One region of the Actinomadura sp. 9N215 genome, then DNA from elsewhere that is predicted to be linked to it. Evidence: predicted binding sites of a transcription regulator. Region 1 holds the regulator's gene; the other holds the start of a gene.

What was found. Region 1 encodes HspR, which represses chaperone genes until heat shock. Its sites were predicted from a motif close to ANTTGAGTCNNNNNGACTCAANT; they were not measured.
Region 2: the regulator HspR is predicted to act here: its motif matches at 1,376-1,398, upstream of lon (endopeptidase La).

Annotation. Positions count from the first base shown of each region.
Region 1 covers NZ_JBIRBA010000003.1:407,757-411,173, reverse strand. The annotation lists gene clpB (ATP-dependent chaperone ClpB) at 1-1,470, opposite strand, end outside; gene ACH34T_RS07340 (heat shock protein transcriptional repressor HspR) at 1,479-1,925, opposite strand; gene dnaJ (molecular chaperone DnaJ) at 1,930-3,108, opposite strand; gene grpE (nucleotide exchange factor GrpE) at 3,243-3,417, opposite strand, start outside.
Region 2 covers NZ_JBIRBA010000030.1:79,510-82,926, reverse strand. The annotation lists gene lon (endopeptidase La) at 1-1,339, opposite strand, end outside; gene ACH34T_RS36410 (MFS transporter) at 1,750-3,057, shown strand.

The sequences.
Region 1 (3,417 bases):
CTGGGCGCGCTCGGCCTCGCCGCGCAGCTGGTCGATCCGCTCCTTGATCTCGCCGACGCGGTTCAGGCTGGCCTTCTCCTTGTCCCAGCGGGCGACGAGGCCGGTGAGGTGCTCCTGCTTGTCGGCCAGGTCGGCACGGAGCCGGTCGAGGCGCTGCCTGGACGCCTCGTCCGTCTCCTTGGACAGGTTCATCTCCTCCATTTTGAGGCGGTCTACGGTGCGTTGCAGTTCGTCGATCTCTACTGGGCGTGAGTCGATTTCCATGCGGAGGCGTGATGCCGCCTCGTCCACCAGGTCGATCGCCTTGTCGGGGAGGTAGCGCGACGTGATGTAGCGGTCGGAGAGCGCGGCCGCCGAGACGAGGGCCGAGTCGTTGATCTGCACCTTGTGGTGGGCCTCGTAGCGTCCTTTGAGGCCGCGCAGGATCGCGATCGTGTCCTCGACGGACGGCTCCCCGACGAAGACCTGCTGGAAGCGGCGCTCCAGGGCCGCGTCCTTCTCGATGCGCTCGCGGTATTCGTCGAGCGTGGTCGCGCCGATCATGCGGAGTTCGCCGCGGGCCAGCATCGGCTTGAGCATGTTGCCCGCGTCCATCGCGCCCTCGGCCGCGCCCGCGCCGACGACGGTGTGCAGCTCGTCGATGAACGTGACGACCTGCCCCTCGCTCTGCCTGATCTCGTTCAGGACGGCCTTCAGCCGCTCCTCGAACTCGCCCCGGTACTTCGCGCCCGCGACCATCGCGCTGAGATCGAGGGAGATGAGCTTCTTGCCGCGCAGCGACTCGGGGACGTCGCCCGCGATGATCCGCTGCGCGAGACCCTCGACGACGGCGGTCTTGCCCACGCCGGGCTCGCCGATCAGCACGGGGTTGTTCTTCGTCCGCCTGGACAGCACCTGGACGACCCGGCGGATCTCGGAGTCGCGTCCGATGACGGGGTCGAGGCGTCCGTCGCGGGCGGCGGCGGTCAGGTCGACGCCGTACTTCTCCAGCGACTGGTACGTGCCCTCCGGGTTCTCGCTGGTCACGCGGGCGTGGCCGCGGACCTTCTCGAACGCGTCCAGCAACGCCCGGGGTGTGGCGCCGAATTCTTTGAGCAGGCCCGCGGCCGGGCCGCCGTCCGCCGCGAGGCCGACGAGGAGGTGCTCGGTCGAGACGTAGTCGTCCTCAAGCTGCTTCGCCCGGTTCGCCGCCGTGTTGATCGACCGCTGGAGCTGCCCGGACAGGCGCGGCGTCGACACCGTCGAGCCCTGCGCCTTCGGCATCGCCGCGAGCTGCTCCTCCGCCCGGCTCCTGATCGCCTTCCAGTCGGCGCCGACGGCCTCCAGCAGCGGCACCGCCGTGCCGTCGGTCAGCGCGATCAGCGCGGACAGCAGGTGCTGCGGCTCCACCTCGGGATGCCCCTCGGCCGCGGCCCGCCGGACCGCGATCGACACCGCCTCCTGGCTCTTCTGCGTGAGCTTGTAGTCCACCGGCCCCCCTATTCCCGGTTGCGCTCGTGCCAGACGACGACGCTCGTGTGCCTGATCGGCACCAGGTCGGAGCCGGGAGTGCCGCCCGGCTCCCCGTGCCTCCGCTGCTGCGCCAGCCGCGCCGCGACGGCACGGGTCGATTCGAGTTCGTTGGCGAGCTCGTCCAGCGCGGCGTGCGCCTTGCCGAGCTCCTCGCGGAGCCGCACGTTGTCGCGCTGCAGCTCCAGGATGTGCTTGATGCCGGACAGGTTGATGCCCTCCTCCTGCGAGAGCCGCTGGATCTCGCGGAGCATCACGATGTCGCGCATCGAGTAGCGGCGGCCCCGTCCCGCCGTCCGGCCCGGGCACACCAGGCCCATCCGGTCGTAGGTCCGCAGCGTCTGCGGATGCAGCCCGGACAGCTGGGCCGCCACCGAGATCACGTAGACCGGTGTCTCGTCGCCGAAGGGGTCCATGGCTTCACTCCTGCCTGGCCTGCTGGACGAGGTCGGACCGCAGGTCGTCGCCCGAGCCCGACTCGCGCAGCCGGACGAGCGCCTCCCGCGCCTGGTCGTCGAGCTTCTGCGGCACCTGGACGTCGACGGTGACGAGCAGGTCGCCCTTCGTGCCGTCCCGCCGGGTCGCGCCGCGGCCCTTCACGCGGAACCTGCGGCCGTTCGGGGTGCCCTCCGGCAGCTTCAGCGTGACCGGCTGCCCCTGGAACGTCGGCACCCGGATCTCCGCGCCGAGCGCCGCCTCCGGGAACGTCACCGGGACGGTCAGCGTCAGGTTGTCGGCGGTGCGGCCGAACACCTTGTGCGGCGTCACCTTGATGTGGACGTACAGGTCGCCGTGCGGGCCGCCGTTCTCGCCCGGCGCGCCCTTGCCCTTGAGCCTGATCTTCTGGCCGTCGGCGACGCCCGCCGGGATGCGGGCCTGGATCGTGCGGGTGCCGGTCGCGCGTCCGCTGCCGTGGCAGGTGGGGCACGGGTCGTCGACGACGAGGCCCCGGCCGTGGCACTCCTTGCACGGCTCCTGGAACCCGAAGCTGCCGAGGTTGCGGGTCTCGTGCCCGGTGCCCTCGCAGTTCGGGCACACCCGCGGGACGGTCCCCGCCTTCGCGCCGGTGCCGCGGCAGCTGTTGCACGCCGCCTCGCTGGTCAGCTTGATCGGGACGGTGACGCCGTTCATCGCGCGTCCGAACGGCAGCGTCACCTCGGTCTCGACGTCCGCGCCCCGGCGTGCGCGCCGGGTGCCCGTCCCCGTCGTGCGGGTGCCGCCGCCGCGTCCGAACAGGCCGCCGAACAGGTCGCCGATGCGCTCGCCCGCGCCGGTGCCGGTCTGCGTCCCCGCGCCGCCGCCCTGCCCGAACAGGTCGCCGAGGTCGAACGGGAACCCGCCGCCCTGCTGGCCGCGGAAACCGCCCGGCATCGACCGGACCGCGTCGTACTCCTTGCGGCGCTTGTCGTCGGACAGGACGTCGTACGCCTCGGAGACCTCCTTGAAGCGGTCCTCCGCCTCGGTGTCGCCCTTGTTCGCGTCCGGGTGGTACTTGCGGGCCAGCTTCCGGTACGACTTCTTGATCTCCTCCTGCGAGGCCGTCTTCGCGACACCGAGGACCTTGTAGTAGTCCTTCTCCAGGTAGTCCTTGGTGCTCACGGCGCCCCGCTCTCTGCTATCGCCACTTGCCACATGTCTTCACGCGACCCCGCGGGGCCCGCCCCGGACGGGACGGGCCCGCGGATTTTCCTCTGGGGAGACGATCCCCGGAACCCCCGGCGAGGGCCAGGGGATCATTCGCCGTCGTCACCGGGCTCGTCACCCGTCTCGTCCGGGTCGGCCTTGTCCGCCTTCCCGGCCTTCTTGGCGTCCTTGGCCGGTTTCTCGTCGTCCGCGGACGCTTCGGCGGACGGGTCGGGCTCGGCGACCGCGACGCGCGCGGGCCGCAGGATCCGCTCGCCGATGCGG
Region 2 (3,417 bases), on a different contig from region 1:
TCGGGTCGCCGCGGTAGTCGGCGCCGACCTTGTCGACCTCGTCCAGCAGGACGACCGGGTTCATCGAGCCGGCCTCGCGGATGGCGCGGACGATCCGTCCAGGCAGCGCGCCGACGTACGTACGGCGGTGACCGCGGATCTCGGCCTCGTCCCGGACGCCGCCCAGCGCGACCCGCACGAAATTGCGTCCCATGGCCCGCGCGACCGATTCGCCAAGCGACGTCTTACCGACGCCAGGGGGCCCGGTCAGCGCGAGCACCGCACCGCTCCTGCGTCCGCCCACGACGCCCAGGCCGCGCTCCTCACGCCGCTTACGCACGGCCAAGTACTCGACGATGCGCTCCTTGACGTCGTCTAGCCCGGCGTGGTCGGCGTCCAGGATCTCCCTGGCGCCGGTGATGTCGTAGGCGTCCTCGGTACGGTCGTTCCAGGGGATGTCGAGGACGGTGTCCAGCCATGTACGGATCCAGCCGCCCTCCGGCGAGGCGTCGGACGACCGCTCCAGCTTGTCGACCTCCTTCAGCGCCGCCTCGCGCACCTTCTCGGGCAGGTTCGCGGCCTCGATCCGGGCGCGGTAGTCGTCCTCCTCGTCGGCGGGGTCGCCGTTCAGCTCGGCCAGCTCCTTGCGGATGGCCTCCTGCTGCTGCCGCAGCAGGAACTCCCGCTGCGTCTTCTCCATGCCCTCCTGGACGTCCTTGCGGATCGTCTCCGCCACGTCCAGCTCGGCGAGGTGGTCGCGCGCCCACCCGATGACCAGGGTGAGCCGCTCCACGACGTCCGGGGTCTCCAGGACCTCGATCTTCTGCTCGTCCGACAGGTAGGGCGCGTATCCGGCGTTGTCCGCCAGGGTGGACGGGTCGTCGATCTGCTGGACGATGTCCACGACCTGCCAGGCGCCGCGCTTCTGCAGGATCGCGCTGACCAGGCTCTTGTACTCCTTGGCCAGCTCCTGCGCGCGTCCGCCGGACACCGGCGGCGTCTCGATCAGGGTGCCCTCGACCCACAGCGCGGCGCCGGGACCGGTCGTCCCGGTGCCGATCCGCACGCGCTGCACGCCGCGGACGACCGCGCCCGGCTCCCCGCCGGGCAGCCGCCCCTCCTGCTCGATCACGCCGAGGGTGCCGACACCGGCGTACTGCCCGTTCAGCCGGGGCACCAGCAGCACCCGCGGCTTGCTCGCCGACCGGACGCCCGGCCCCTTGGACTGCGCCGCGGCCCGCGCCGCCTCCACGGCGGCGCGCACCTCGGTGCTCTCGGACAGATCCAGCGGCACCACCATGCCGGGCAGAACGGCCCCGTCGTCCAGGGGCAGCACCGGCAGCGTCAGGGTCTCGCTCATGCTCAGCTCCAAGTCCGTCTAGAGGACCCAACCGTAAGTTGAGTCATCCACACTCAAGAAAACGGAGCAGCTTTTTGTTTCCTCAGCAACGTTCGCTCTCAGCGATCAAACCCCGAGTCCTCGCGGGCGGCTGGGAGGCTGCAGGACGTCTTCGCCGGCGGTCGACGGTGAACCGCTTCCCGAACTCGAACCGTTCGGTCTGCTCGACGCTTCCCTCCGAAGTGCTCGCAGCGGCAAAGGAGTGGGAGCGCCATGTCGTTGAGGTGGTGACTGGGCTGCCCGCCGGCGCCGGGCCCGGCACGCTGTCCCCCGCCGAATACGTAAACGCACACCGCGCCAGTGGTACCTAGACGCCGGTGGATGAGCCTGGGCAGACGAACCAGCCCTGAACGATCAGCGTCATAAACCGCATGGCCGAGCCCAGAATAAACACGGGAGGCAACCACTCGGCCGGGCCGCGCCGGACATCAGGCCAGAGCCGGAAGCTTGGGCGCCCTTTCGTGAAGTTGTGGGCGGCGAGCACCCTGTCTGGATTGGGTGACGGCACCACCCAGATCGCCGCGGCCCTGCTGGCCGCCTCCCTCACCCGCGACCCCGTCCAGATTGCCGGGCTCATGATCGCCCATCAGCTTCCCCTGATGCTGTTCGCGCTGCCCGGCGGAGCGCTGGTCGACCGGCTGGACCGCCGTCGCGTCATGATCGCCGCCTGCCTGGTCCGCGCGGCCGCTCTGGGCCTCCTCGCCGCGGCGACCGCTGCCGGGCACGCCTCACTGCCACTGCTCTACGCGACCTTCTTCACGGTCGGCTGCGTCGGCCTGCTGTTCGAGAACGCGTCCATAGCGCTGCTGCCCTTCATCATCGACACCACCCAACTGGAACGCGCAAACGGCAGGCTCCAGGCAGCAACCGTGCTCAGCCAGCAACTCCTCGCCAAACCGCTCGGCGGAGTGCTGTTCGCCATGGCGGCATGGGCGCCCTTCACACTCGACACCCTCGCCCTACTGGCCGCCGCGATCCTGATCAGCGCGCTGCCCACAAGAGCCCCACACCGGTCGCTCAGCGCCTCGACCAGCCCATCGCACACGACCTTCCACGGCGCGATCCGCCAAGGCCTTGGCTGGCTGGCACACCACAGGCTCCTGCGCACCATGTCAGTCACCGTCGGGTTATCCAACCTGGGCTTGGGCGCGGTGTTCTCCATTGCCGTCCTCATCGCCCGCGAACGGCTCGGCGTCGGCCCGGTCGGTTACGGATTCCTCCTCACCGCCGGCGCCGTGGGAGGAGTCATCGGAGGCCTGACCGCCGGTCGAATCATCGCCCTGCTCGGCACCGGCACCACACTGCGCACCGGTCTGATCATCGAGATGCTGGTCCACCTCGGGCTGGCCCTGACCCACAGCGCGATCGTCGCGGGTGGGCTGTTCGCGCTCCTCAGCCTCCACCTGATCGTCTTCTCCACCATCGGAGCCTCACTGCGCCAGCAGATCGTCCCCGCCCGCCTGCTTGGACGCGTCCACAGCGCCTACCGACTGGTCACCAACAGCGGCATGTTCCTCGGCTCCGTCCTCGGCGGCGTCCTCGCACACCACTTCGGCCTGACCGCCCCTTTCTGGCTGGGACTCGCCTGCACCGCCACACTCACCGCATCCGCCTGGCGGACCCTGAGCAACCGCGCCGTCCAAACCGCCCGCGCCCACGCCCCCCAGACTCCCGACTGAACCCACCCACCGAAACGTGAGTCCGAACAAGATCGGCGCACGTCGGCGGCGGTCGGGCAGTGGATCGTGCTGGATTCCTGCTGCCCGCACACATCGTGGTCGATGATCGAGGGCCCCGGGGGCCGCGCCGGGCTCGCGAACGGCGACTGGATCGCCTGGGGTTGCGCCTTCAGCCCGACCGGTGATCCGCAGCTGCCATGGTTCCTCGGGGTCATGGCTCCTTCGGAGCCTTGAGAACTGCTCGGTCGACACCATCAACTAGCGGAAGTGCGGAACACAATCGGCGGCCTGGGCCTGGTGGGCTCCTGACCCCACGTGGCGCCTCCGTCGGCTGTTCTCGGCATCCGTGAAGCACTGCGC